DNA from 2 places in the Chromobacterium sp. HL1 genome. Region 2 is predicted to be linked to the other one. Evidence: predicted binding sites of a transcription regulator. Region 2 holds the regulator's gene; the other holds the start of a gene.
What was found. The regulator NrdR, encoded in region 2, represses ribonucleotide reductase genes. The targets are predictions, from matches to a motif close to AAANACNATATATNGTNTTT.
Positions count from the first base shown of each region.

Region 1: the regulator NrdR is predicted to act here: its motif matches at 13,126-13,145, upstream of AB1Z25_RS11695 (ribonucleoside-diphosphate reductase subunit alpha).

Region 1 is NZ_CP162399.1:2,570,360-2,584,759, forward strand. Features, by position in the region: gene AB1Z25_RS11635 (PqiB family protein) at 1-187, opposite strand, end outside; gene AB1Z25_RS11640 (paraquat-inducible protein A) at 177-809, opposite strand; gene AB1Z25_RS11645 (paraquat-inducible protein A) at 791-1,417, opposite strand; gene AB1Z25_RS11650 (helix-hairpin-helix domain-containing protein) at 1,417-1,707, opposite strand; gene AB1Z25_RS11655 (sulfite exporter TauE/SafE family protein) at 1,917-2,681, opposite strand; gene AB1Z25_RS11660 (LysR family transcriptional regulator) at 2,796-3,716, shown strand; gene purL (phosphoribosylformylglycinamidine synthase) at 3,797-7,756, opposite strand; gene AB1Z25_RS11670 (P-II family nitrogen regulator) at 7,905-8,243, shown strand; gene AB1Z25_RS11675 (hypothetical protein) at 8,304-9,818, opposite strand; gene AB1Z25_RS11680 (outer membrane protein assembly factor BamD) at 9,961-10,752, opposite strand; gene rluD (23S rRNA pseudouridine(1911/1915/1917) synthase RluD) at 10,751-11,854, shown strand; gene pgeF (peptidoglycan editing factor PgeF) at 11,844-12,599, shown strand; gene AB1Z25_RS11695 (ribonucleoside-diphosphate reductase subunit alpha) at 13,252-14,400, shown strand, end outside.
Region 2 is NZ_CP162399.1:3,599,783-3,614,182, reverse strand. Features, by position in the region: gene ilvD (dihydroxy-acid dehydratase) at 1-1,278, shown strand, start outside; gene AB1Z25_RS16405 (hypothetical protein) at 2,028-3,107, shown strand; gene AB1Z25_RS16400 (LysR family transcriptional regulator) at 3,181-4,098, opposite strand; gene AB1Z25_RS16395 (pirin family protein) at 4,291-4,992, shown strand; gene AB1Z25_RS16390 (DUF3224 domain-containing protein) at 5,157-5,552, shown strand; gene glyA (serine hydroxymethyltransferase) at 5,665-6,912, shown strand; gene nrdR (transcriptional regulator NrdR) at 7,040-7,498, shown strand; gene AB1Z25_RS16375 (GNAT family N-acetyltransferase) at 7,558-8,097, shown strand; gene ribD (bifunctional diaminohydroxyphosphoribosylaminopyrimidine deaminase/5-amino-6-(5-phosphoribosylamino)uracil reductase RibD) at 8,101-9,225, shown strand; gene AB1Z25_RS16365 (hypothetical protein) at 9,450-10,097, shown strand; gene AB1Z25_RS16360 (nuclear transport factor 2 family protein) at 10,151-10,540, opposite strand; gene AB1Z25_RS16355 (carboxypeptidase M32) at 10,832-12,325, shown strand; gene AB1Z25_RS16350 (alpha/beta fold hydrolase) at 12,484-13,362, opposite strand; gene AB1Z25_RS16345 (MFS transporter) at 13,447-14,400, opposite strand, start outside.

The DNA.
Region 1 (14,400 bases), 1.0 Mb from region 2:
GGAAGGCGATGGTGATGGTGGGCCCGCGCGACAAGACCGCGCTCACCGCCAGCCAGCCGCCTATCACCGCCGCCACCACCGGAATCAGCCACACCAGCGACGGCGACCAGCGCCGCCGCTTCACCGGCACCGCGGCCGGCAAGTCCTCGCCGGCTGCGGCCGGTTTTTCGGGTTGATCACTGCTCATCGTCTTCCTTTACCTGATCCCAGATCAACCTGGGATCGAAACTCATCGCCGCCACCATGGTCAGCACCACCACCGTGCCGAAGGCGATCGCCCCCGGCCCGGCCTTGATCGACGCCAGCGACTGCCATTGCACCAGCGCCACCATCAGGGCCACCACGTAAATGTCCAACATCGACCACGGGCCGATCACCTCCACCACCTGATACAGCCGCGTCCGTTGCCGCGGCGCCCAGCCGGAACCCAGCTGCACCGTCACCAGCAAGAGCAGCAAGGCCAGAATCTTCAACAGCGGCACCAGCACGCTGGCGGTGAACACCACCAGCGCCAGCGGCCAGGAACCGGATTTCCACAAATACACCACCCCGCTCATGATGGTGTCGTTCTGCATGCCCATGATGGTGGAGGTTTCCATGATAGGCAGCAGATTGGCGGGCAGATAGGCCACCATCGCCGCCAGCAGCAAGGCCCAGCTGCGCTGCAGGCTGTGCGGCTTGCGCGAGTGCAGCGCGGCGTGGCAGCGCGGGCAGGATTGGGCGCCTTCTCCGGCCCGGCACAGCAGCCCGCAGCCGTGGCACAGCCACAGGCCGGACTGCGCGGCGGTTTTCACGCGGTAGTCCGACATTGCTGACAACGCTCCCACAAGTCTTCCGGATTGAAACGACTGGCGCTGGCCGCCATCAATACGATCAAGGCGAACAAGGCCATCAGGCCCACGCCCACGTGCACGGTGGCCAAGCTGACCAGTTTGACCAGGGACACCAGGATGCCCAGCAAAAACACTTCCACCATGCACCACGGGCGGGTCAGTATCTTCAGCCGCATCAGCCAGGGAAAGCCGCGCGGCACATGGCCGAAGGCCAGCGGCAGCCGCACATAGAGCATGCTGCCCAGCTCCAGCGACGGCATCACGATGCCGGTGAACATCACCAGCATCGCCACCGACAACATGCCCTGGCGCTCCAGCGCCACCACCGTCTGCCACAAGGTGGCCGCGCTGCGGGCTCCGGCGGCCTCCAGGGTCACCACCGGATAGACGTTGGCCAGCAGAAAGGCGATCACCCCGGTCAGCAGCAGCGCCAGCTCGGCGTCCTGCCGCTGCGCGCCGTAACGGCGCACCAAAGCGCCGCAGCGCGGGCAGCACGCCCGGCCCTCCCCCTTCAACGCCACCCGCATCAGCAGATCGCAATCGTGGCAGGCGGTCAGCTTGGAATCGGCGTCCGGCCGCGTCATCAGTAGCCGCCTTTCGCCTTGCGCTCGGCGGTGAAGCTCCACCACGGCCGCGCCTCGTCGCTATCCATGTAATGGACCACCGACATCAGCGTATCCAGCACGCACGGGTCCTGCCGGGTTCCGGTCAGTTCGCACAAACGGTGGTACAGCCGCAAAGGCTCGGCACCGCGCAATTGGCGCGGCTCTTCGATGCCGAGCAGGCGCAGGTCCTCGGCCAGGCTGGGGCCGATATTGGGCAGCTCGCGCAAATGCCGCGCCCGCGCCGCGGGCGGACAACGTGATGGATGCATAAACTCTCTGCGCAGATGGCAACAACCCGCATCATAAAGGAGGCCGCGCCAGAGTTCAAAAGCCGGCCCGGCCCGGAGGCCGTTCAACATCCCGAGAATTAGGCGAGACAAGGAGGGAGGAAAGGAAGAAACGGAAGGGAGGCGGCGCATGCGCCTTGCGCAACGGCGCCCGCCGCGCCCGGTCCAGCACGGCGGACTTGAACAGACGCTCAGCCGTGGAAAATGTCCCAGCCCAGCTTGAGGATCAAGGTGCTGGTCAACAGCAGGAACAGCACCCGCACAAAGCCGGTGCCCTTCTTCATCGCCACCCAGGTGCCCACCGTCGCGCCGGCCATATTGCACACCGCCATCGGCAGCGCGTACTGAAACAGCACATGACCGGCGGGGATGAAGAACAGCAGCGCCGCGCAGTTGGTGGTCAGGTTCACCACCTTGGCCGAGGCCGAGGCGTGCAAAAAGTCGAAAGCGAAGAAGCGGATGAACAAAAACATCAGAAAGCTGCCGGTGCCGGGGCCGAACAGGCCGTCGTAAAAACCGATGGCGCCGCCGATGGCCATGCCTATCGCCATTTCGCGCCGGCCTATCGCCACCGGCTTGTGCAGGGAGCCGAAGTCCTTCTTCCACAAGGTGTACACCGCCATCACCACCAGGAGCGCCAACACCAGGGGGCGCAGCACGGCCTTGTCGATCAGGCTGACCGTGGCCGCGCCGGCGATGGACATGAAGAAGGCCGCCACCGCCGCCGGCAGCACCAAGCGCCACGGCACCTTGACCCGCTTCAGATAGGACCGCGCGGCGGACAAGGTGCCCATGGCCGCCGCCAGCTTATTGGTGCCGAACACCGTGGCCGGCGCCAGATTGGGCAAGGCGCTGAACAAGGCCGGAATCTGAATCAGGCCGCCGCCGCCCACCGCCGCGTCCACCAGGCCGGCTGCGAAGGCAATCACGCACAGAAAACTCAAGGTCAACAGCATCCACTTCTCCCGGCTCCGCGCCGCTTACAGTTAGGACAAGATTCTATGCCTTGCCAGCCAAGCGTGCTTGCAATACCGTATTGCGAAAATCGCAATCAGAATGCCGGGGCCGGGATGAAATCCTTATGGGAATTACGCGTGTTCTGCGCGGTGGTGGAAAGAAAAAGCTTTGTCGCCGCCGCGCGCCAGCTGGGCACATCGCCCAGCAGCGCCACCCGCGCGGTGCAGACGCTGGAAGAAGCGCTGGGCGGCAGCCTGCTGGCGCGCTCGCAAAAACAGGTCAATCTGACCCTGGCCGGCGAAAGCTATTACGCCGCGGCGCGCAAGATGCTGGACCTGCAGGAAGAAGCCGAGGACGAGCTGGCGGCCTTGAGCGAGGCGCCGCGCGGCCTGCTGCGCTTTTCCGCGCCGGAGGCGATGAGCCACGCTCTGTTGCCGCCGGTGCTGACCCGCATGGCCGACGCCAACCCGGAGCTGCGCTTCGACGTGCTGTACAGCGACACCATACTGGACCCGATACGCGAGAAGCTGGACTTCAGCATCCGCGGCGCCTTCCCCGCCTCCAGCGAGCTGATCGGCTACCCGCTGTGGGATTACCAGCGCCACCTCTACGCCAGCCCGGCCTATGTCGAGCGCCACGGCGCGCCGCAAACGCCGGAACAACTGCCGGAGCACCGGGTGCTGATCCACTCCGCGCCGCGCGTGCTGAAAGCCTGGAACTTCGTGTCCGCCGGCCACCAGCTCAGCCTCAATTTGACGCCCTGGCACCGCGTCAGCTCCGGCAGCGCCGTGCTCCACGCCGTGCTGGCCGGCCTGGGCATCGCCCGCCTGGGAGACTGGCTGGCCGAGCCGCTGGTGCGCGCCGGCCAGCTGCTGCGGCTATGCCCGGACTACCGCATCGTCTCCAGCCACGGCGACAATCCGCAGATGCACGCCGTCTTCGCCAACCGCCGCATTCCACGCAAAGCCCGGCTATTGCTGGAGGAGGTGCGCGCGGCCGCCCGCGAAGCCGGCTACGGGCTTAAAGCGCGCTGAACCATAAAAAAACGGAAGCCAAAGCTTCCGTTTCGATCATGCTCACCATGGGCCGGAACACCGGCCCGCCATGGCCCCGCTCAACCCACCCAGCGGCGGGCGGCGGCGAACATCCGGTACCAAGCGCCGTTCTCGCCCCAATCCGCCGGGTGCCAGCTGTTCTGCACGGTGCGGAACACCCGTTCCGGGTGCGGCATCATGATGGTGAAGCGGCCGTCGGCCGTGGTCACCCCGGTGATGCCCGCCGGCGAGCCGTTGGGGTTCAGCGGATAGGTCTGGGTGGCGCGGCCGTCGAAATCGACATAACGCAACGCCGTCAGCGCCTGCTCCTGCGCGCCCGGCGCGAACACCGCGCGGCCCTCGCCGTGGCTGACCACCACCGGCAGCTGGCTGCCCACCATATCGCCCAGGAAGATGGACGGCGAGGCCGTCACCTCCACCATGGCGAAGCGCGCCTCGAACTGCTCGGAAGCGTTGCGGTGGAACTTGGGCCAGTGTTCGGCGCCCGGGATGATGGACGACAGATTGGACATCATCTGGCAGCCATTGCACACGCCCAGCGCGAAAGTGTCGCCGCGGCCGAAGAAGGCCTCGAACTGATCGCGGGCGCGCGGATTGAACAGAATGCTCTTGGCCCAGCCTTCGCCGGCGCCCAGCACGTCGCCGTAGCTGAAGCCGCCGCAGGCGGCCAGGCCCTTGAAATCCGCCAGCGACACGCGGCCGCTGATGACGTCGCTCATATGCACGTCCACGGTATCGAAACCGGCGCGGTCGAAAGCGGCCGCCATCTCCAACTGGCCGTTGACGCCCTGCTCGCGCAGCACCGCCAGGCGCGGGCGCGCGCCGCCGGCGACGAAGGGCGCCGCCGGATCGGCGTGCACGTCGAAGCTCAGCTTGGCGCTCAGACCCGGCGCTTTCGGGCTGGAACGCAGCAGGTGTTCGCTGTCGGCGCAGGCCGGATTGTCGCGCAGGCGCTGCATGCGGGCGCTGGTCTCGGACCATTCGCGGTGCAGATCGGAACGGCTCTCGTTGAACAACTCCACGCCGCGGTGCTTGATCACCAGGCGGTCCTTGTTGTTCACGCGGCCGATCACGAACAGCTCGCGGCCGATGCCGGCCTTCATGAAGCGCGAAATCACTTCCGGCGTGTCGGATTTCTTCACCTGCAACACCGCGCCCAGCTCTTCATTGAACAGCACCCGCATCAGGCGGCCATGGGTGGCGGCCTCCTGAGTGGGCTGCACGAAGTCGTCGATGATGCGCTGGGTGTTCTTGCGCTCGATCACCAGTTCCTGCAGATCGATGGTGACGCCGATATGGCCGGCGAACATCATTTCCGACAAGGTCACGAACAGGCCGCCGTCGGAGCGGTCGTGATAGGCCAGCAACATATCGTCGCGCAACAGCGTCTGCACGGTGTTGAAGAAGGCCGCCAACTGATGCGGGCTTTCCACGTCCGGCGCCTTGCCTTCCATCGCCTTCCATACCTGGCCGTAGATGGAACCGCCCAGACGGCAGCGGCCGTAGCCCAGGTCGATCAGGATCAGATCGGTGTCCTTGTCCTCTTTCAGCTCCGGCGTCGCGGTTTTGCGCACGTCTTCCACCGGGGAGAAAGCGGAAATGATCAGCGACAGCGGCGCGGTCACGGCTTTCTTCTCGCCGGCCTCTTCCCACACCGTCTTCATCGACAAGGAATCCTTGCCCACCGGGATGCTGATGCCCAGGTCCTGGCTCAGCTTGGACACCGCGTCCACCGTGCGGTACAGGCGCGCTTCCTCGCCCGGGTGGCCGGCGGCGGCCATCCAGTTGGCGGACAGCTTGACGTTGCCCAGGTGGCCGACAAAAGAGGCGGCGATATTGGTCAGCGCCTCGCCTATCGCCATGCGGCCGGAGGCCGGCGCGTCGAACAGCGCGGTGGGCGTGCGTTCGCCCATCGCCATCGCTTCGCCGCGGTAGGTGTTGAAACCCATGGTGGTGACGGCCACGTCCGCCACCGGCACCTGCCAGCGGCCCACCATCTGATCGCGCGCGGTCATGCCGCCCACGGTGCGGTCGCCGATGGTGATCAGGAAGGATTTGTCCGCCACCGTCGGGTTGCGCAGCACGCGCAGCGCGGTTTCCTTCAATTCAAAGCGCGAGGCGTCGAAGATGGCCAGATCGCGTTCGCGGGTGCTCACGTCGCGGGTCATCCGCGGCGGCTTGCCCAGCAACACCTCCAGCGGCATGTCCACCGGATGGTTGTCGAAGTGATCGTCGCGCACCTGCAGATGGCCGTCGTCGGTGGCCACGCCCAGCACCGCGAACGGGCAGCGCTCGCGTTCGCACAGCGCGGTGAAGCGTTCCAGGTCCTGCGGCAGCACCGCCATCACATAGCGCTCCTGCGACTCGTTGGACCAGATCTGCATCGGCGTCATGCCCTTTTCTTCCAGGTGCACTTTGCGCAAATAGAAGACGGCGCCGCGGCCGGCGTCGTTCACCAGCTCCGGGAAGGCGTTGGACAGACCGCCCGCGCCCACGTCGTGAATCGACACGATGGGGTTGGCGTCACCCATCTGCCAGCAGCGGTCGATCACCTCCTGGCAACGGCGTTCGATTTCCGGGTTGCCGCGCTGCACGGAGTCGAAGTCCAGGTCCGCGCTATTGGCGCCGGTGTCCATGGACGAAGCCGCGCCGCCGCCCAGGCCGATCAACAGGCTGGGGCCGCCCAGCTGAATCAGCAGCGCGCCTTCCGGAATCTCGTTCTTGTGGATTTGCTGCTGCTGGATATTGCCCAGGCCGCCGGCGATCATGATCGGCTTGTGATAGCCGCGCATCTCGCCCTCCACCACTTCTTCGAAGGTGCGGAAATAGCCGGTCAGATTGGGACGGCCGAACTCATTATTGAACGCCGCTCCGCCAATCGGGCCTTCCAGCATGATCTGCAAGGCGGAGGCGATGCGCTCCGGCTTGCCGTATTGCGCCGCTACGTCGCTGTAACGCTCCCACGGCTGCACAAAGCCGGGGATGTTCAGATTGGACACGGTAAAACCGGTCATGCCGGCCTTGGGACGCGAGCCGCGGCCGGTGGCGCCCTCGTCGCGGATCTCGCCGCCGTTGCCGGTGGACGCGCCGGCGAACGGCGAAATCGCCGTCGGGTGGTTATGGGTTTCCACCTTCATCAGAATATCGGTGGGCTCGCTGTGGTAAGCGTAGCCGTGGCCTTCCGGCTGCGGATAGAAGCGCTCGATGAAAGCGCCTTCAATCACCGAGGCGTTGTCCTTGTACGCCACCAGCGTGCCTTGCGGATTGGCGTCGTGGGTGTCCCGGATCATGCGGAACAGCGACTTTTCCTGCTCCTCGCCGTCGATGATGAATTTGGCGTTGAAGATCTTGTGGCGGCAGTGCTCGGAGTTGGCCTGCGCGAACATCATCAATTCCACGTCGGTGGGATTGCGGCGCATCTTGGTGAAGTTTTCCACCAGATATTCCACTTCGTCCTCGGACAGGGCCAGGCCCAGATCGGCGTTGGCCGCCTCCAGCGCCGCGCGGCCGCCGGCGAGGATGTCCACGCTGCTCATCGGCTGCGGATCTTGATGGACAAACAGGCGGGCGGCGTCGTCCAGCGAGGCCAACACCGTTTCCGTCATCCTATCGTGCAAGAGGCCCGTCAAAATATGACGAGCCTCTTCATTTAAAGATTGTTGCGCGGACTTAACCCAGAAGGCGGTGCCGCGTTCGATGCGGTAAATCCCTCCCAGCCCGCAGTGCTGGGCGATATCGGTGGCCTTGGAGGCCCAGGGCGACAAAGTGCCCAATCGCGGCGTCACCAGAAACAGTTCGCCATCCGGCTGGCCGGCCAACGGCGCTTCGCCGTAACTCAGCAACTTGCCCAAGGTGGCCTGCTCTTCCAGCGTCAGTTCGGTTTCGCTTTCGGCGAAATGCCAGAATTCGGCACTGATGCTGAGGTCCGGCAGCCCGGCTTCGGCGGCTGCGGCAAGCAGTTTTTCAAGACGGAACGGCGACAGCGCAACGCCGCCACGGAGCTTGGTAAGGTAAGACATTAGACACCCGCGACAAGTATCAGGAAAGCGCGTCATAATACAGCAATTCACTGTTTGTTTTAAGCGGCTAATTGCCCGGATGTCCGCCGCTTAATAAAATAATCCGCATTTAGACAGCATTTCATCTCATCAGCAAGGAGCTTCCAGCATGAAAAAGGTTGAAGCCGTGATCAAGCCGTTCAAACTGGACGAGGTGCGCGAGGCCCTGTCCGAGCTGGGCATCAACGGCCTGACCGTCACCGAGGTCAAGGGCTTTGGCCGCCAGAAGGGCCATACCGAGCTCTATCGCGGCGCCGAATACGTGGTGGACTTTTTACCCAAGGTGAAAGTGGAAGTGATCCTGCCGGACGACCTGGTGGAGCGCGCCATCGAAACCATCGTCGCCACCGCCCGCACCGGCAAGATAGGCGACGGCAAGATCTTCGTCACCCCGGTGGAGCAAGTGGTGCGCATCCGCACCGGCGAAACCAACGAACAGGCGATTTAAGCCCACCGGCAAGCGCCGGAACCCGTTCTCCAAGGCCCCGCTTCCGCGGGGCCTTGTCATTTAATCCAAAGGCCCGAACAGGCAGGTATGCGTATCCTGCCCCGCCGCCACCACCTTGCCGTCCCCGGACATGACAATGTGGCTGCTGCTCCGCTCCTCGCCCGGGCAGAACAGGCGCTGCGTCTTGGGCGCGCCAAAATGCCAGCGCAAAGTGGCGTAGCCGCCCTGCTCCGGCTGGGTGGAGATGCCCGCCACCACGCGGCCGTCCTGACTATAAGCGGTCAGCGTCAGATCGCCGATCACCGGCGAGAACGGCGCCAGCTTGCCGTTTTCCAAGCGCAGCGGGTGTTCTCCGTCCGTAGCGGACGCGCTCAGCCATACGCGGCGGCCATCCTCGGAAACCGAACGCAAGAACATCCCCAGGCTCTCCTTGCGGGTTTCCCCGCGCACCGCCGCCTCCAGATCCGCCTCGCCCTCCGGCGAGATTTGCACGAAGGCGCGCCTATGGTCGTTTTCCCGGTCAAAGGACACAAAAACCGTGCGCCCGTCCGCGGACAAGCCTTCCAACACCGACTTGGCGCGGATCACGCTGACGCCCTCGCCCCCACGCCAACGCACGGCGTCGCTTTCCGTGAAGATCTTCCCGTCTGCGCCGCTCATGCCGGCCCAGGCCAACACCTGAGCGTCGCGCTGCGCGCCATCCATCTTGCCTTCCGCCTCTACCGGCCACGGCAAGGGCTCGCGCCGGCTTGGCTTGCCCTCGTCCGAGTTCCAGACAAAGCCGTGCCACACGCCGGTGTCGGCATGCTTGAAGTAGCCGGCCACATCGCCGCGCCCCAGATGGACGCCGGAAACATGCAGCTGAGTCGCCGCGCCATCCCTCATCAGCGGGCTTTCGTTCATGAAATCTTGCATGCGCCGCATCCGCCGCAGCGTGTCCAGATCGCCGCGCAGGGCGATGCCGGCCGTTACGGCCCCATCCGCGCTCAGCGCCAGCGGCAGGCTCATGGGCTCCGGCAACAAGCTGAAGCCCTTGCCCTCCACCCATTGGAAGCCGCGCGGCATGGCTCCTTTATCGCTCAGCAGCCAGCCAATCACCGTGCGGCCGTCGGCGCTGATGTCGGTGACGCCGGACAGCCAGGCCTGGCCGGCAGGCACCAGCGTTTCCAACGTCCCGCCGTGCCGCCAGCGCACCGCCTCCAGCTTGCCGTCCCGGCCGCTTCCAAAAGCCAAGGTCAGGCCGTCTCGCGACATCGCCACATAGCTGGCGGTGAAATAACCGCCCTTGGGCAAAGGCAGGACCGCCTCCGCGCGCCCCTGACGCAAGCTCAGGCCATTGGCCGAACGCAGCGCCCACAGCTCATGCCAGGGAAAACGCAGCTTGAGCGCGTCGATCAAACCCATGGCGGAATCGTTCAGTTCGCCGCCGCCGGCGCTCAGCAACTGCGCCGAGCCGTCGTAGGACAGCTTTTCCGGGTAACGCGCCTTCAATAGGACGAAGTCTGGTTTTGCGGCGGCGGCAAGCGGCGCGCACAAGACGGCCAGCCCCAATAGGGAGGCGAAGGTTTTGGACATGACTAATTATGATTATCAGCTTAAAGGGCGAAACCATATCATCCCGCAGGCATTGCCCTCAAACCCTTGCCCCGCTGCGCCTGCGCGACATCAAACAAAAAGCCCCCGGATTCCGGGGGCTTTCAAACCATTTAAGGTCGGCTTACTTCCACAGCTTCCACCACGGCATGTCCTCGATGGACCAGCCTTCTTTCAGGTATTCGCTATTGGGGTAGTTCAGCGCCAACACGCGCTTGGCGTCGTCGCGCAGCTGCGGCATGGACAGCTTGTCGTAAGCCGCCACCATGATGCCCAACGCCTCTTCCGGATACTTGGTGTTGGCGTAACTCTTCACCACGCCCTGGGCGCGGTTGGCCGCCGCCAGGTAAGCGCCGCGCTTCATGTAATAACGGGCCACGTGCATCTCGTTGCCGCCCAGCGCGTCCAGCAGCCGCTCCATCTTCTTGGAGGCGTCTTCCTTGTAAATGCTGTTGGGGAAGCGCGTCACCAGCTCGCGGAAGGCCGCGAAAGCCTCGCGCGCGGCGCGCGGATCGCGCTCGCTCATGTCCTGACCGGCCCATTTGGCCAGCAGCCCGGAATCATCGTTGTAAAACACCAAGCCTTTCAGATAATAGATGTAGTCCAGGTTTGGATGGGTGGGATGAAGCTTGATGAAACGGTCGGCGGAGGCGATGGCCTGCTCCGGCTCATTATCCTTGTAATGGGTGTAAGCCAGGTCCATCTGCGCCTGCTGGGCGTAGCGCCCGTAAGGGAAACGCGCTTCCAGCGTTTCGTAGAGCTTGACAGCGCGGGTATAATTGCCGCTGTTCAACTCATCATGCGCTTCCGAATACAGCTTTTCCACGGTCCAGCCGCGAGTCTCATCGTAGGTTTCCGTGGTTGCACAACCGGCAAGCCCCATCACCAACATTGCAGCGACAACGTATCTTTTCATGACTGATCCTTACTTTGACCCGGACGATTATAGCGACATCTCGGAAAACGAGGTATCCGCTACACAACAACTTGATGTTCCGCTGTCGCTGTGCGGCGAACGGCTGGACGCCGCGCTGGCGAAATTGATGCCGGAATACTCGCGCAGCCGGCTGACGCAATGGATCAAGGACGGCCATGTGCTGCTGGACGGCAAACCCGCCGCGCCCAAGACCAAAGTGCTGGGCGGCGAAAAGCTGGACGTCACCCTGATGCGCAGCAACGAGGAGATGGCCTTCCAGGCGGAAGCCATGGACCTGCCCATCATCTTTGAAGACGATCATATCCTGGTGATCAACAAACCGGCCGGTTTGGTGGTCCACCCCGCCTCCGGCAACTGGAGCGGCACCCTGCTCAACGGCCTGCTCCACCATTGCCCGGCGCTGGCCCAGGTGCCGCGCGCCGGCATTGTGCACCGCCTGGACAAGGACACGAGCGGCCTGATGGTGGTGGCCAAGACGCTGCCGGCCCAGACCGAGCTGGTGCGCCAGTTGCAGGCGCGCACCGTCAAGCGCATCTACCGCGCCATCGCCGACGGCAACGTGCCGTTTGACGGCACCATAGAAACCCAGATGGGCCGCGATCCGCACAACCGCCTGAAAATGGCCGTGCTGAAGTTTGGCGGCAAACAGGCCATCACCCATGTGCGGGTGCTGGAACGCTTCGCCAGCCACTCCTACATTGAATGCAAGCTGGAAACCGGCCGCACCCACCAGATCCGCGTGCACATGCGCGAGGCCAACCACCCGCTGGCCGGCGATCCGGTCTACGGCAACCTGCGCCACAAGATGGACGAAGGCGTGGCCGCCGTGGTGAAGACGCTGGGCCGCCAGGCGCTGCACGCTTACTCCCTGACCCTGGTGCACCCGGCCAGCGGCGAGGAACGCAACTGGAAAGCCCCGCTGCCGGACGACCTGCGCCACCTGCTGGACGTGCTGCGCGGAGACGGCGACACCGCCGACGCCGCGCCGCTGCCGCAATTGCAGGACGAGCCGGAAGACGAGGACTGGGACGAAGAGGACGATGAAGACGACGGCGACGTGGAGGTGATCTATGTCCGTTGAACGGCCCGCCGAACAAGCGCCGGACTGGCTGGAGGCCGACTGGCCGGCGCCGCCCAATGTGCGCACCCTGATCACCACCCGCAACGGCGGCGTCAGCGCCGCGCCCTTCCACAGCCTGAACCTGGGCCAGCACGTGGGCGACGACCCGGCCGCTGTAGCCGCCAACCGCGCGCTGCTGCGCCAGCAACTGCCGGCGGAGCCGGTCTGGCTGAACCAGGTCCACGGCGTGACGGTGCTGAACGCGGCCGAGGTGGGCGCCCAGCCGCCGGACGCCGACGCCAGCTTCAGCCGCCAAAGCGGCGCGGTGTGCGCGGTGATGACCGCGGACTGCCTGCCGCTCCTGCTGTGCAATAGCGAAGGCACGGTGGTGGCCGCCGCCCACGCCGGCTGGCGCGGCTTGTGCGAAGGCGTGATAGAAGCCGCCGTGGCCGCCTGCCAGGAACGCCCGGCGCGGCTGATGGCCTGGCTGGGCCCCGCCATCGGCCCGGACGCCTTTGAAGTGGGCGCGGAAGTGCGCGCCGCCTTCATGGAACGCGACCCCGCCGCCGCGGCCGCCTTCAGCGATATCGGCGACGGCAAATTCCTGGCCGACATCTACGCGCTGGCGCGTCAGCGCCTGAACGCCGCCGGCGTGGAACAGATCTACGGCGGCGAAGAATGCACGGTGATAGATCGAGCTCGCTTCTTCTCCTACCGCCGCGATGGCCAGACCGGACGCATGGCCAGCCTGATCTGGCTGGAGTAAGAACCTGTTTACGATCTACAGAGCGTGTTTACGATCTCGCGAGCTAGAGCGAGACAAGGCGAAAACGGCTGAGAAAGCGGAGTGTACATACGGTACATGAGCATTTCGAATCCGGTTTCAACGCCGTATCGCCGACGCGCAGCAGATCGTAAACAGGTTCTAAGACGCCCGCCCCATGGCCCCGCCGCATGCGGGGCTTTTTATTGACCGCGCGGTCGGACAGGCCAAAAACCCAACACACCAATTACGCACCAATTTCCGCCCGCGCGACGCCGTCCGCGCCCTGATGCAAATCCACAACATCTAGTGGCCCGCGCCGCCCTCCCCGCTGCGGCTTGTTTCAGCAAGGTTTCCTGCCTACAGAATGAAATGTGTCGGCCGGCCAAAAAAAAATCTCAGGCCCCGCAAAGCCAACAACCACGGGCTTTCGCCCCTCGTCCGCGCCAAAACAGCCATTAAATCTTCCGCTGTCAAGACTTGTACTGCCCCATACTCAACACTAGAATTTGGGTGTTCCGCGAGCTACAAACAATACATATTGTGTTTACCCACAGCTCGCGCACAGCTTTTCAACAGATTTGTCCACAGCCGGCCTGCCCCTCGGGAAACGCAGCAACGGAAGGACGCAACCACCCACCTTATCGAGGGCTACATGCAATTGACCACCTTTGAAGGGCAGACCGCCGCAGAACTCGGCCGCGCAGCCGCGCCCAAGGCCGATTTCAGCCAGTACAAAACCATCCGTCGCAACGGTGCGGTGGTGCCGTTCGAGCCCGTCAAGATCTCCATCGCCATGACCAAAGCCTTCCTGGCCGTCATGGGCCATCAAGGCGCCACCTCCGCCAGCCTGCGCGAAAAAGTCGCCCAGCTGAGCGAACAAGTGGCCAGCGCCCTGATGCGCCGCAAGCCGGAAGGCGGCGCCATCCACATTGAAGACATCCAGGACCAAGTGGAACTGTCTCTGATGCGCTTTGGCGAGCATGATGTAGCCCGCGCCTACGTGCTGTACCGCGAACAGCGCGCCCAAGAGCGCGCCGCCCGCGGCGAAGCGCTGACCCAGGTGCAGATCAACGTGGTGCGCAAAGACGGCCGCAAGCTGCCGCTGGACATCGCCCGCCTGCGCGCCACCATCGAATCCGCCAGCCAGAACCTGGCCGGCATCGATATCGACGCCATCCTGAGCGAAACCCTGAAGAACATCTACGACGGCGTCAGCGAAGACGAAGTCAACAAATCCGCCATCCTGGCCGCCCGCTCCATGATTGAGCAGGACCCGGCTTACGATTACGTGACCGCCCGCCTGCTGCTGAACAACATCCGCCTGGAAATCCTGGGCGAAGCCGTCAGCCAGGAAGAAATGGCCAAGCAGTACGCGCTGTACTTCCCCACCTTCATCAAGAACGGCATCGACGCCGAACTGCTGGATGAAAAACTGGGCGAATACGACCTGAAAAAAATGGGCGCCGCGCTGGACGCCAACCGCGACCTGAAATTTGGCTACCTGGGCCTGCAAACCCTGTTTGACCGCTACTTCCTGCACGTGGACGGCAACCGCATCGAAATGCCGCAGGCCTTCTACATGCGCGTGGCCATGGGCCTGGCGCTGAACGAAGTGAACCGCGAAGAGCGCGCCATCGAGTTCTACAACGTGCTGTCCAGCTTCGACTTCATGTCGTCCACCCCCACCCTGTTCAACTCCGGCACCCGTCGCAGCCAGCTGTCCAGCTGCTACCTGACCACCATTGCCGACGACCTGGACGGCATCTACGAAGGCATCAAGGAAAACGCCCTGCTGTCCAAG
Region 2 (14,400 bases):
TCCTGCTCCGGCATGTTCACCGCCAACTCCATGAACTGCCTGACCGAGGCCTTGGGCCTGTCCCTGCCCGGCAACGGCAGCCTGGTGGCCACGCACGCGGACCGCAAGGAATTGTTCCTGCGCGCCGGCCGTCTGATCGTGGATATCACCAAGCGCCATTACGAACAGGACGACGCCAGCTTGCTGCCGCGCGCCATCGCCTCCAAGGCCGCGTTCGAGAACGCGATGAGCCTGGACGTGGCCATGGGCGGCTCCACCAATACCGTGCTGCACCTGCTGGCGGCGGCGCAGGAAGCCGGCGTGGACTTCAAGATGGCGGACATCGACCGCATTTCGCGCTCGGTGCCGTGTCTGGCCAAGGTGGCGCCGGCCACCCAGAAATACCATATGGAAGACGTGCACCGCGCCGGCGGCGTGGTGGCCATCCTGGCCGAGCTGGACCGCGCCGGCCTGATCCGCCGCGAAGTGCCCACCGTGCACAGCGCCACGCTGGGCGAAGCGCTGGAAGCCTGGGACATCTGCCGCCACGGCGAAGACAGCGAAGCGCGGCGCTTCTACCGCGCGGCGCCGGGCGGCGTGCCCACCACCATCGCCTTCTCGCAGTCCATGCGTTACCCGACGGTGGACGACGACCGCGCCGAGGGCTGCATCCGCGACCGCGAGCACGCTTATTCCCAGGACGGCGGCCTGGCCGTGCTGTCCGGCAATATCGCCGAGCGCGGCTGCATCGTCAAAACCGCCGGCGTCGACGACTCCATCCTCAAATTCAACGGCCGCGCCCGCATCTTCGAAAGCCAGGACGCGGCGGTGGAGGCCATCCTGGCCGACCGCATCGTGGCCGGCGACGTGGTGGTGATCCGCTACGAAGGCCCCAAGGGCGGCCCGGGCATGCAGGAAATGCTCTATCCCACCAGCTATCTGAAATCCAAGGGCCTGGGCAAGGAGTGCGCCTTGCTGACCGACGGCCGCTTCTCCGGCGGCACCTCTGGTCTGTCCATCGGCCATGTGTCGCCGGAAGCGGCCGAGGGCGGCGCCATCGGCCTGGTGGAAGAGGGCGACCGCATCGAGATCGACATCCCCGGCCGCTCCATCCGTCTGGCGATCAGCGATGAAACGCTGGCGGCGCGGCGCACGGCGATGGAAGCCAAGGGCCGCGACGCCTGGAAACCGCTGGGCCGCGACCGCGTGGTCAGCCCGGCCTTGCGCGCCTACGCGGCGATGACCACCAGCGCCGACACCGGCGCGGTGCGCGACGTGACGCAAGTCGAACGCCGTTGATATTTGTCATATTTCCTTAACCGGTTTCCGGATAGGATTCGGGCCGTGCGGTTTTTTGCCGCGCGGCCCATTGTTTTTTGGGGCGCAGCAACCATCTGCTCCTCATTCGTCCGCCGCCGCTTTCCACTGGCGCGGCCCCGTCTCTCCCCAGCCTCCTGGTTTTCGGCGGCGTCTTAGTCTTGTTCATTTGTTTTCGAATCCAACAGTTCCTTCCCGCTTGTTTTCCTAAATTTTCACAAACGAAATCCGTTCTAATGCCATTAATCATATACTTGGTCTGTTTAAATCTAAATGGCATTGCTTGGGACTAAGATTCGGCTGGGGCGGGGCAGGGGCGAGATGGGGGTGAAGAAGAAAACGGAGACACTGATCGGTGCCGGCAGGCAAGTTCCCTAGCTACATGGATTTTAATAATTCTATTGATTTAACAGAAGCTTAGCGTTTGCTTAGCATGGGGCGTCGCCGGAAAAAGGCAAAAAAAATGCGCGGTACCGTTAGGTCCGCGCCAAGTCTACAAAGGAGAAATAGAGGAGAAACTATCAAGAAGCAATTGCTGCATCTCAACGAGAACGAATTATCCAGATTGCGGTATCGAGTGTCAACATGTTGTTTTTCGCAAATGTGTGAAATTATAATTTTCTGTCGCGCATCTGGTACATCGCGGCCGAGGCCGTCGCTGTCGCGGCGCACCATGGCTGTCGCAGCTGTGCCAAAATAGCGGTTTTCCGATTGCCGCAGGATTCCCCTTCATGGACGCCGTACGCCACACCCTTCCCGATCCGCGCCAGTACCACCCGCAAGTGGCGCTGACCAATATGCTGATCCACAACGCCCAGTCGGCGTTGAACGCCAAGACCGAGTCCGATCGGGAAATGTGGTTCTCCGCGGTGCGCGACGCGATGGCCGAGATGCTGGCGCGCGGCGAACTGCTGTCCATCTCGGTGGCGCTGGCCATGGTGCCGTCTCAGCAATGCTATCAACTGGTGTGGGACGCGCTGCGCGACGCGGTGGAAAACACCGGCGGCGGCCGCGCCATCGTCTTCGCCATGCCGCTGGTGCTGGTGGCCGGCAGCAAGAACCAGACCACGCTGCCGGGCGAGATCGCAGATGTGGCCGGCCTGAACCAATTGCTGCGCGAGCACGGCGTGTTCGCCGCCGACGCCGACGTCGCCCTGGGCGGCGCGCTGCTGCACCCGGACAGCGTGGTGGGGCTGGACTCCGCCCAGCTCTATAAGCTGAACCGCGATCCGGCCCATGCGCGCGCGCTGCTGCCGCAACAGCCGGCGCCGGTCACGGTGAAGGAAGAGGGCGTGTTCCTGCGCTACCTGCTGGGCGTCGCGATCCAGCCGGAAGGCGCCGAGCCGCCGCTGCGCCTGGGCGGCGCGGTGGGCGCTTGGGGCATGCCGCTGATGAAATTCCTGGGCGAGCAATTGAAGGCCGACGGCGTGACGCTCTTCCCCATCGCCCGCCCGCCGATGCCGGCGATGCAGGCGATGGTGGCCGGCAACTACGCTCGCTTCGAGGTGGCGATGCAGGTGTTCGCCAGCAGCCAGATCCGCAGACTGCGCGAACTGAACAAGGAGCCGGTGGCCATCCTGTCCGCCCACGACAACGGCGAATTGCACATCACCCTGTCCGCCGAAGGCGACGAACGCAATTGGGAAGCCTTCGTCTGGCCGCTGGCGGCGCTGGACACTGTGCCGCTGATCGAGGAAAGCTTCCGTGAACTGATGGCGGAATGCCATGTGCGCGAAGTGCATGTGCTGGCGGAGCTGCATCCGGACAGCAAGGACGGCGTGCCGCTGTTCTTCACCGCCGACGATTTGTAAGCCTCGTCCCGCCTTGTCCGGTGATCACGCCCCGCCTCGAGCGGGGCTTTGCCATTGCGCTTATCGTTAGCCGCTAACGGCAATCCGCCCACGGCGCGACGGCCAGCCGCGCCGCCAGGTAGTCGATCAAGGCCTGCACCCGCGCCGGCCGGCTGCGGCCCGGCGGCGTCAGGATGTAGAGCGCGATCGGGTCCACCTGCCAATCCATCATCACGGTTTCCAGCTCGCCGGCCTGCAAGTCCCGCCAGGCCAGAAACTCCGGCTGCAAGGCCAGGCCCAGGCCGGCGCGCAGCGCCGGCGTCAGCGCCTCGGCGTTGTTGACCCGCAGCGACGTAGGCATTTCCAGCGCGAATTCGCCTTGCTCCGCGTGGCGAAAGCGCCAGAACTCGCCGCCGGGCGCGTTGCTGTACAACAGCGCGCGATGCGCGGACAGCTCGCGGGGATGGCTGGGCCGGCCGTGGCGCGCAAAATACGCCGGCGAGCCCACCAGCAGGATGCGCACCGCGCACAGGCGACGCGCCAGCAGGCTGGAGTCGGCCAGCGAGGCGATGCGCAGCGCCAGGTCCAGGCGCTTGGCCACCAGGTCCACTTGCTCGTCGCTGAAATGGAAATCCAGCTCCACTTCCGGATGCCGCGCCATGAACTCCGGCAGCAGCGGCGCCAAATGAGACAGCCCGAAAGACATCGGCGCAGTCACCCGCACCGGCCCGCGCAAGCTGGAGGATTGCTCGGCGATGTCCGCCTCCACCGCCTCGCCTTCCGCCAGGATGCGGCTGGCCCGCTCCAGCGCGGCGTGGCCGGCCTCGGTCAAGGACAGCCGCCGCGAGCTGCGGTGCAACAGCATGGTTTTCATCCGGGCTTCCAGGCGGGAAATCGCCTTGGACACCGTGGCCTGGGACAGCGTCAGCTCCGCGGCGGCGCGCGCGAAGGAGCCGCATTCCGCCACCTTGGCGAAAATCGCCCAGGCTTCCAGATCGGGCAGTCGTTTCATAAATAGGCAGGAGTTGGATAGATTGATTCCAATTTTAGCGTTTAAAAATCAGTATGGCGCATTGATTGCATCAAAAATGGAAAGAATGCTATTCGATCCCTCGGCTTATCAGCCCCTGGCCCGCTGCGTATAGTGGCTGCATCGGACGCGTCGCCGCGCAGGCGGCGCCTCGCCACAATATCGGAGGACCATATGATCGAGCATCGTCCCTTCGCCGCCTTGGGCGGCGCCCATCATGGCTGGCTGGACGCCAAGCACCATTTCTCCTTTGCCGAATACCACGACCCGGCACGCATGCACTGGGGCGCGCTGCGAGTGTGGAACGACGACGTCATCGCGCCGGGCACCGGCTTCCCGCCGCATCCGCACGCGGACATGGAAATCGTCACCTATGTCCGCGAAGGCGCGATCAGCCACCGCGACAATCTGGGCAACCAGGGCCGCACCGAGGCCGGCGACGTGCAAGTGATGAGCGCCGGCCGCGGCATCGTGCATTCTGAATACAATCTGGAAGCCGTCGACACCCACATCTTCCAGATCTGGATCATGCCGGAGCGGCGCGGCGGGGACCCGTCCTGGGGCAGCAAGCCCTTTCCCAAGGCGGACCGCTCCGGCGCCTTCGTCGCGCTGGCCAGCGGCATGGATGGCGACGATCAGGCCTTGCCCATCCGCGCCGACGCCCGCGTGTTGGGCGCCACCCTCAAAGCCGGCGAAAGCGCGGACTATCCGCTGGGCGCGGAGCGCCGCGGCTACCTGGTGTTGGCCCGCGGCCTGGCGGAAGTCAACGGCGTGGCGCTGCAAGCCCGCGACGGCGCAGCGATTAAGGATGAAGCGCTGTTGCGCATCGTCGCCAGCGAAGACGCCGAGCTGATTCTGGTGGATAGCCGGGAATGACAGAAAGGGGGCTGTTGCCCTCTTTCCTTAATCAAAGGCCCTGGTTCGGGAAGGCGCGCGCCTATGGATGGGACGCGGCTTATCGGCGAGCGCAAGCCGGAGCGGCTGCGCTATCATGACGATGGCTTGCCGCGCTCGCGGCGGCGCAACCTTGAGGAGACATGATGAAAGCCATCGCCAGCGGCCGTTTCGACGTCAAGCTCGCCCCGGAGCCATTGAGCGAGGCCGCCGCCTCCAGCGGTCTTGGCCGCCTGTCGCTGGACAAGCGTTTCCATGGCGACCTGGACGCGGTCAGCCAGGGCGAGATGCTGAGCTTTCGCAGCGCGGAGCCGGGTTCGGCCGGCTATGTCGCCATGGAGCGGGTGCAGGGCAGCCTGCACGGCCGCAAGGGCGGCTTTGTGCTGCAGCACAGCGCCACGATGACGCGCGGAACTGCCGAGCAAGCCATCATGGTGACGCCGGATTCCGGAACCGAGGAACTGAGCGGCATCAGCGGCTGCCTGCGCATCACCATCACCGCCGGCGAGCATTTTTACGACTTCGATTACACCCTGCCTTGAACGCGCGGCGGGGCGGATTTTCCCCCGCGACAATTGCTTCACGTTAAGGATTTCGCTCCGGCATTTCGTGTAGAATGCCCGCATCGTTAACCCTTTGATGGATGAGTCAAAGATGTTCGCTGCTGACCAGACGATTGCCACATTTGATCCAGAACTTGCCGCTGCGATTGCAGCCGAGTGCCAACGCCAGGAAGATCACATCGAGTTGATCGCCTCGGAAAACTATACCAGCCCCGCGGTGATGGAAGCCCAGGGCTCCCAACTGACCAATAAGTACGCCGAAGGCTACCCGGGCAAGCGCTTCTACGGCGGTTGCGAACACGTGGACGTGGTGGAACAGCTCGCCATCGACCGCGTCAAGCAGCTGTTCGGCGCGGAATACGCCAACGTGCAGCCGCACTCCGGCAGCCAGGCCAACCAGGCGGTGTACTTCTCCATCCTGAAGCCGGGCGACACCGTGATGGGCATGAACCTGGGCCACGGCGGTCACCTGACCCACGGCTCCCCGGCCAACCTGTCCGGCAAGATGTTCAACATCGTCGCCTACGGTCTGAACGACAAGGAAGAAATCGACTACGACGACATGGAACGCGTAGCGATGGAAACCAAGCCCAAGCTGATCATCGGCGGCGCTTCCGCTTACGCGCTGCGTTTCGACTTCGAGCGCATGGGTCAGATCGCCAAGAAATGCGGCGCTTACTTCATGGTGGACATGGCGCATTACGCCGGTCTGATCGCCGCCGGCGTTTACCCGAACCCGGTGCCGTTCGCCGACTTCGTGACCTCGACCACCCACAAGACCCTGCGCGGTCCGCGCGGCGGCATCATCCTGGCCAAGGCCGAGTTCGAGAAGAGCATCAACAGCAATGTGTTCCCGACCCTGCAAGGCGGCCCGCTGGAGCACGTGATCGCCGCCAAGGCCGTGGCCTTCAAGGAAGCGCTGCTGCCCGAGTTCAAGGTGTATCAGGAACAAGTGCTGAAGAACGCCGCCATCATGGCCAAGACCCTGGGCGAGCGCGGCGTGCGCATCGTATCCGGCCGCACCGAGAGCCATGTGTTCCTGGTGGACCTGCGCGCCAAGGGCCTGACCGGCAAGGCGGCCGACGCGCTGCTGGGCCGCGCCCACATCACCGTGAACAAGAACGCGATTCCGAACGACCCGGAAACCCCGTTCGTGACCTCCGGCATCCGCATCGGCTCCCCGGCCATCACCACCCGCGGCTTCAAGGAAGCCGAAGCCATCCAGGTGGCCAATCTGGTGGCGGACGTGCTGGACAACCCGAACGACGACGCGCTGATCGCCCGCGTGGCCGAGCAAGCCACCGCGCTGTGCCATCGTTTCCCGGTGTACTCCAAATAAGCCAAGCTGGTCTCGGCCGCTGAAAGACGCCCCCAGGGGCGTCTTTTTCATGGGCGGGCGATAGCGGCATTAACTTGACTGCGCATTGCTGATAACATCCCTACATTGGAACCCTTAGGATTAAGTCATGAAATGCGCGTTCTGCGGCAATGCCGATACTCAGGTAATCGACTCCCGCGTCAGTGAGGACGGCAGCAGCATCCGGCGGCGGCGGCGCTGCCCGGTGTGCGAGAAGCGTTTCACGACCTTTGAAACCGCCGACGTGCGCATGCCGCAGGTGGTGAAAACCGCCGGCCACCGTTCGGAATTCGACATCGAGAAAGTGCGCACCAGCTTCCTGCGCGCGCTGCACAAGCGCCCGGTGCCCACCGCCTTGGTGGACGAGGCGATAGACCGCATCTGTCACAAGCTGCTGCAATTGGGCGAGCGCGAAGTCTCCAGCCGCGAGATCGGCGAAATGGTGATGAATGAACTGGCGCGCCTGGACAAAGTGGCTTATGTGCGTTTCGCCTCGGTGTACCGCAGCTTTCAGGATGTGTCCGAGTTTTCCGACGCCATCAAGGAAATCCAGAAGTCTTCGCATTGACCGACCGGCGGGCGGCTGGAGTAGACTGCTCTATTCTTCCGTCATCGCGGGTGCCCTCCATGGTAGAACCCCTGCCTTCCAATGTTTCGCTGCGCGCGCCGGAGTTGTCCGACGCGCCGGCGCTGTTCGCGCTGATCAACGCCAACCGCGATGCGCTGCGGCCGTGGATGCCGTGGGAGCCCCTGACCCGCTCCGAGGCGGACTCCCGCGCTTTTCTGGAATCCGCCGCCGTCGGCCGTCAGATCGGCAAGGCCTATACTTGGCTGGTATTGCGCGACGGCGCGCTGGCCGGCGTTTGCGATCTGCACGCCATCGACGATTTGAACCGCCACGCCTTCGTCGGCTATTGGCTGGACCGCCGCCAGGTGGGGCAGGGCGTGATGCAGGCGGCGCTGCGCCTGTTGCTGGCCGAAGCCTTCGGCCCCTTGGGCCTGCACCGGGTGGCGATAGACGCGGCGGCGGACAATCATCGCAGCTGCGCGGTGGCGGAGCGGCTGGGCTTCCGCTACGAAGGCGTGCTGCGCGAGTACTTGTTGTTGCAGGGCCGCTATTGCGACGCCAGGCAGTACAGCCTGCTGGCTCAAGAATGGAAGCAATGAATCATGAATTATTCCGCCGATGACCATCGTCACATGCAGCGCGCGTTGCGGCTGGCCGCCGCGGCCACCCGCCGCGCCGCGCCCAATCCGGGCGTGGGCTGCGTGCTGGTGCGCGACGGCGCGGTGATCGGCGAGGGCGCCACCCTGGAAGTGGGCGGCGATCACGCGGAAATCCAGGCGATCAAGGACTGTCTGGCGCGCGGCCTGTCCCCGCGCGGCGCCACCGCCTACGTCACGCTGGAGCCGTGCAGCCACCACGGCCGCACCCCGCCGTGCGCGCGGCGTCTGATCGACGAGGGCGTGGCTCGGGTGGCCGCGGCGATGGTGGACCCCTACCACGAAGTGGCCGGCCGCGGCCTGGCCATGCTGCGCGCCGCCGGCATCGCCGCCGACGCCGGGCTGATGGAAGCCGAGGCGCGGCAAGTGCATCGCGGTTTTCTGTCGCGCGTCGAGTGCGGCCGCCCCTGGGTCACGCTCAAGGCCGCCGCCACGCTGGACGGCAAGACCGCCTTGCTCAACGGCCGCAGCCAATGGATCACCGGCCCGGAGGCGCGGCGGGACGTGCATCGCCTGCGCGCCGAACACTGTGCGGTGCTCACCGGCAGCGGCACCGTGCTGGCCGACGATCCGCAACTGACGGTGCGGGAAGTCCCCTGCGAGCGCCAGCCGCTGCGGGTGCTGCTGGACAGCGATCTGCGCACGCGGCCGGAACAGCGCATCTACCAGGACGGCGCCACCTTGCTGGCCACCTGCGATCACGAGGCCGCGCGTTTGGAGTCCTACCGCGCCGGCGCGGAGCTGCTGACCCTGCCGCGGCTGGCCGACGGCCATGCCGATCTGCCGGCTTTGCTGGCGGCCTTGGCGCAACGCGGCGTCAATATGCTGATGGTGGAAGCGGGCGCCGGTCTCAACGGCGCGCTGCTGCGCGCCGGGCTGGTGGACGAGATCGTGCTCTACCTGGCGCCGTCGCTGGCCGGCGACGCCGCGCGCGGCCTGTTCGCCTGGCCGCCGCTGGAAGACCTGGCCGACAAGCAGCGGCTGAGCATACGCGACGCGCGCATGGTGGGCGCGGATTTGCGCCTGAGCCTGACGCCGGTCTTGGCGGCTGCTCAAGGTCCCGCGAACTAGGGCGAGACAAGGCGAGGATGGCCTCCGCGCTTGGGAAAATGACCGCGTCGCCGCGAATCCCGTCTGGAGTCTGCAACATTTCTGTCCGAAAATAAGAGCAGTTCGCCCGCTGTGCGCATGACGCGTGACGGCGGGCGCGAACGCACGCTCAGGACGGGCCGCCAAGAACGGCTCGCTTTCGCATTCGGGGCAGTCGCGGCATCCGGGAGGGCTGGGGAAAGGGCATGAGCGATTTGAAGGCGGCGCTGGAAGCTTATATGCGATTGTTGGCGCGTCAGGGCGCGCTGGCTCAGGTGATCGACGAAAGGCGTCGCATTCTGGAACTGCTGCTGCCCTGGCTGGACGGCGTCGAGCGCAACGCGGAAGGCTTCCGCGGTCCTTGCGAACGCCTGCTGCAGGCCTGCTCGCCGGACGAGCAGGTGCTGGCGCTGACCTGTACCCGCGAGTTCTATTACTTCTGGCTGGGCGATACCAAGAAAGTGGTGGAGATCACCGCGCGCAGCGGTTTTTCGGTGCGCAATGTGCGGGTGTGGCTGGAGACGGATTGGGAAGGGCTGCTGACGCGGATGGAGCGCGACGGCTTCTCCCGCTTCCCGCCGTCGCTGGGCCTCTACCTGGGCAAGCTGTTCGAGGACGGCATGTCCGAGCCGGACATCCATCTGCGCGAGCGCCTGCTCAAATCCCTGCTCTATCTATTGGACGGCCAGCCCATCCAGGGCGACAGCTTCCGCATGATGGTGGACGCGGTGTTATTGCATCTGCGCGAGGCGGAGCTGAAAAACACCTTTCTATTGCTGGTGCGCGAGTACTTCTATTACTGGCACCAATTCCCGCAAGCCCAGGCGCGCAACGCCGGCCAGCCGGCGGCTTGAGTCGGAACGACGGGCCCGCTATTTCATCCCCCGACGCTTCCGTTCCCGCGGCCTCAAGCCGGCTGCGCGGCTTCCAGCCTGGCCCGGCCCGGCAAGCCCGCGCGCCAGGCCGGCGGCGCTTCGGCGCTGGCCCAGTATTCCTCGATCTGGCTGATCAGCCCGTGTTCCAGCGTGAACAGGGAATTGGCGAAGAAGCGCGCCTCGCCGTGGTCTACCTGCGCCACCACGTGCCAGCGGCCGTCGGCCAGCAGATTGTCCTGCAGCAGGCGTATGCTCCAGCCCTCCGGATAAACGCGGTTGACGTGGACGATGGCGTCCGCGCCGCGGAAGCACTCGCCGCTGCAGTGCCACAGCATCACGGCGTCGTCGCGCAGCAGGCGGCGCGCGCGCTCCCAGTCGCGGTCCTGGTAGGCGAGAAAGAGTTGGGCGGCGATGGATGGCATGATTTTACCTCATGCGAGTCATAGAATATTGATAATGTACAAAATCAAAATCCTTGTCAATACGCGGCTTTGGCGGATTTTGGGGCGGAAGTTGTCAGATCAAATAGTCTGATGGCATCATGCTTTGACAAGTGGAGCGTGTTTACGATCTCGCGAGCTGGGGCGAGACCAGGCGTTGCGGCTGAGAAAGCGGAAGGAGTAGCGCTACATGAGCATTCTACAGCGGTTCTCAACACCGTATCGCCGACGCGCAGCAGATCGTAAATCGGTTCTTTATAGAGAGGAGACAAGATGACGCACACATCCGCCTACCAGGCTTTAACCCACACTTTCGCCCGCCTGCACCGCTTTAACCACCTCGGCGCCATCGCCGGCTGGGACCAGGCGGCGATGATGCCGAGCAAGGGCAACGACGCCCGCGCCGCCGCGCTGGCGGAGCTGGGGGTGCTGACTCACGGCATCATCACCGCGCCGCAGCTGAAGGAGCAGCTGGACGCGGCGGAACAGGAAAACCTGGACGAGCTGCAACGCGCCAATCTGCGCGAGATGCGCCGCGAATGGGCGCAGGCCAATCTGCTGCCGGCGGAGCTGGTGGAGGCCAAAACCCTGGCCGGCGCGCGCTGCGAGCACGCCTGGCGCAGCCAGCGCCCGGCCAATGACTGGAAGGGCTTTCTGGAAAACCTGCGCGAGGTGGTCAAACTGTCGCGCGAGGAGGGCCGCTTGCTGGCGGAGGCCAGCGGCGGCAGCCGTTACGACGCGTTGATGGACAAGTACGAGCCGGGGATGAAGAGCGCGGAGATCGAGCGCATTTTCACCGAGGTGAAGTCCTGGCTGCCGGGCCTGATCGAACGCGCGCGCGCCAAGCAGGCGTCGGAAACGGTGATCGAGCCGGTGGGGCCGTTCGCGGTGGCGCAGCAGCGCGCCTTGGGCGTGGAGGCGATGAAGCTGCTGCGCTTCGACTTCGACGGCGGCCGGCTGGATGTCAGCAGCCATCCCTTCTGCGGCGGGGTGCCGGAAGACGTGCGCATCACCACCCGCTACCGCGACGATGACTTCGTCCAGAGCCTGATGGGCATTGTTCACGAAACCGGCCACGCCCGTTACGAGCAGAACCTGCCCAAGGACTGGCTGGAACAGCCGCTGGGCCGCGCGCGCTCCATGGGTATTCATGAGAGCCAGAGTCTGTCCTTCGAGATGCAGCTGGGCCGCAGCCCGGCCTTCCTGCAGTTGATCGCGCCGCTGATCCGCAGCCATTTCGGCGAGCAGCCGGCGTTTACACTGGAAAATCTGCAAGGCCTGTACAGCCGGGTGCAGCCGGGTTACATCCGCGTGGACGCCGACGAGCTGTGCTATCCGGCGCATGTGATTCTGCGTTTCGAGATCGAGCGCGCGCTGATGGACGGCGAGATCGAGGCCGAGGACATCCCGGCGCTGTGGGACGAGAAGATGATGGCCTATCTGGGCGTGGACACCCGCGGCAATTACACCAACGGCTGCATGCAGGACATCCACTGGACCGACGGCGGCTTCGGCTATTTCCCCAGCTACACGCTGGGCGCGATGTACGCGGCGCAGTATTTCGCCAGCCTGCGCCGCGCCGAGCCGGAGCTGGACGCGCAGGTGGCGGCCGGCAATCTGGAGCCCATCTTCAACTGGCTGAACACCCATATCTGGAGCCAGGGCAGCCGCTGTAGCACGGACGAACTGGTGCGGCGCGCCACCGGCGAGACGCTGAACCCGGCGCATTTCAAGGCGCACCTGGAGCGGCGTTATCTAGGTGTTTGAGTTTGTGGAAGGGAGATGAAAAGCGCGGCTTGGCCGCGCTTTTTTTGATCCGCTAACCAAACCCCTGATCCTGCGTTGCGCCTCCTTGTCGTACCACTTGTACTGCCTGCGTCGGCGCGCCTTGGCTCAGGTTCTCTGCGAGGTTTTCTTAGCGGCTCTTATTGGGGCTGACTGAAAAACGCGTGGATCGCCGCCGCTAGCGTTTCCGGCTGTTCCCATTGCAGCATGTGGCCGGCGTCGGCAATCACGGTTTCCTGGAGTTGGGCGAAACAGGCGCGCCGCTGCGTCATGCTGGCGGCCACGCTCTTGGCCAGCGGGTGGTCGTCGGTGTCGCCGCCCAGCGCCCACAGCACCGGCGCGCTGATGCGCTGCCAGCAAGCCATCGCTTCTTCCAGTCGGTACAGCACCGGGTTGACCATTTTGTGGCGCGGATCGGCGCGGTAGTAGAGGCCGTCGTCGCGCTGGCGGGTCAGTTCGCGCGCCAGCCATTGGGCGCGCTCCGGCGTCAGCCTGGGGTTGCGTTCCAATAGTTTGGCGGCCACGGCGTCCAGCGACTGCAAATCGCCGAACTCCGGCGCGGCGCGGGTTTCGCGCAGCCAGCGCGCATAGCGGCCCGGCGCTTCCGCCGGCTTGGTGGCGGCCAGGCCGAAGCCTTCGGCCAGCACCAGCTTTTCTATGCGTTCGGGGCGGATACCGGCGTAGATGCCGGCGATCATCGCGCCCATGCTGTGGCCCAGCAGCTTCACTGGCTGTTGCGGCGACAGCGCGTCCAGCAGCGCGTCGAGATCGGCCAGGTAGTCGGGGAAGTAGTAGCTGCCGTCGTTCCAGTCGCTGTCGCCAAAGCCGCGCCAGTCCGGCGCCGCCACTTGCCAGCCGTCCGGCAGCGCGTCCACCAGGAATTGGAAGGTGGCCGAACTGTCCATCCAGCCGTGCAGCAGCACCAAGAGCGGCGCGTCGCGCGGGCCCCAGCGACGCAGATGATGGCGGTGGCGGTTGAGGGTCAGGGTTTCGGGCTGGCTGAGGCGTTGAATCGGCATGGCGGCGCGAGCGGTGGGATGAAAGCCCCAGTCTACCCAGAAACACGGCGAACCGGGAGGTCCGCCGTGCGCGTGGGAAGGGGCTTATTGATGGATGTCGGCGCGGTGCGTCTCCTTCAAGCCCAGCAGGCAGACCACGAAGCTGACGCTGTAGACGATGACCGGATACCACAGGCCGTAGAGGATGTCGCCGGTGTAGACCACCAGCGAGAAGGCCACGGTGGGGAACAGGCCGCCTATCCAGCCGTTGCCGATGTGGTAGGGCAGCGACATCGAGGTGTAGCGGATGCGGGTGGGGAACAGCTCCACCATGGTGGCGGCCAGCGGGCCGTAGACCATGGCGGCGATCAGGCTGAGCAGCACCAGCACGGCCACCACCATCGGGTAGTTGATCTTGTCCGGGTCGGCCTTGTCCGGATAGCCGGCCTGCTTCAGCGCGGCCAGCAACGCGGCCTTGTCGAAGCCGGTCAGCGTCTGTTCGCCCACCTTGATCTGGGTTTCGCCGCCGGTGGGCGCCGCCTGGCGCTGGTAGGGCACGCCGTTCTTGGCCAGCAGGGCCTTGGCCTGATCGCAGCTGCTGCTGAGCTTGGCCTTGCCCACCGGATCGAACTGGAAGCGGCAGCTGGCCGGGTCCGCCACCACCACCACCGGCGCCTGGCGCGCGGCGTTGGCGATGTCCGGGCTGGCGTAGGCGGTCAGCCATTTGAAGGCGGGAAAGGTCAGCAAGGCCGCCAGCAGCAGGCCGGTCAGCATCACCGGCTTGCGGCCGATGCGGTCGGACAGATAGCCGAAGTACAGGAATAGCGGCGCGGCGATCAGCAGCGACATCACCAGCAGCTGGGTGGCGATCTGCGAATCGACCTTGAGGATCTGGGTGAGGAAGAACAGCGAGTAGAACTGCGCGCAATAGAAGGTGACCGCCTGGCCGCCGTTGATGCCGAACAGCGCGGTGAGCACGATGCGCAGGTTCTTCCAGTTGGTGAAGGATTCGGTCAGCGGCGCTTTGGAATGCTTGCCTTCGGCTTTCATTTTCAGAAA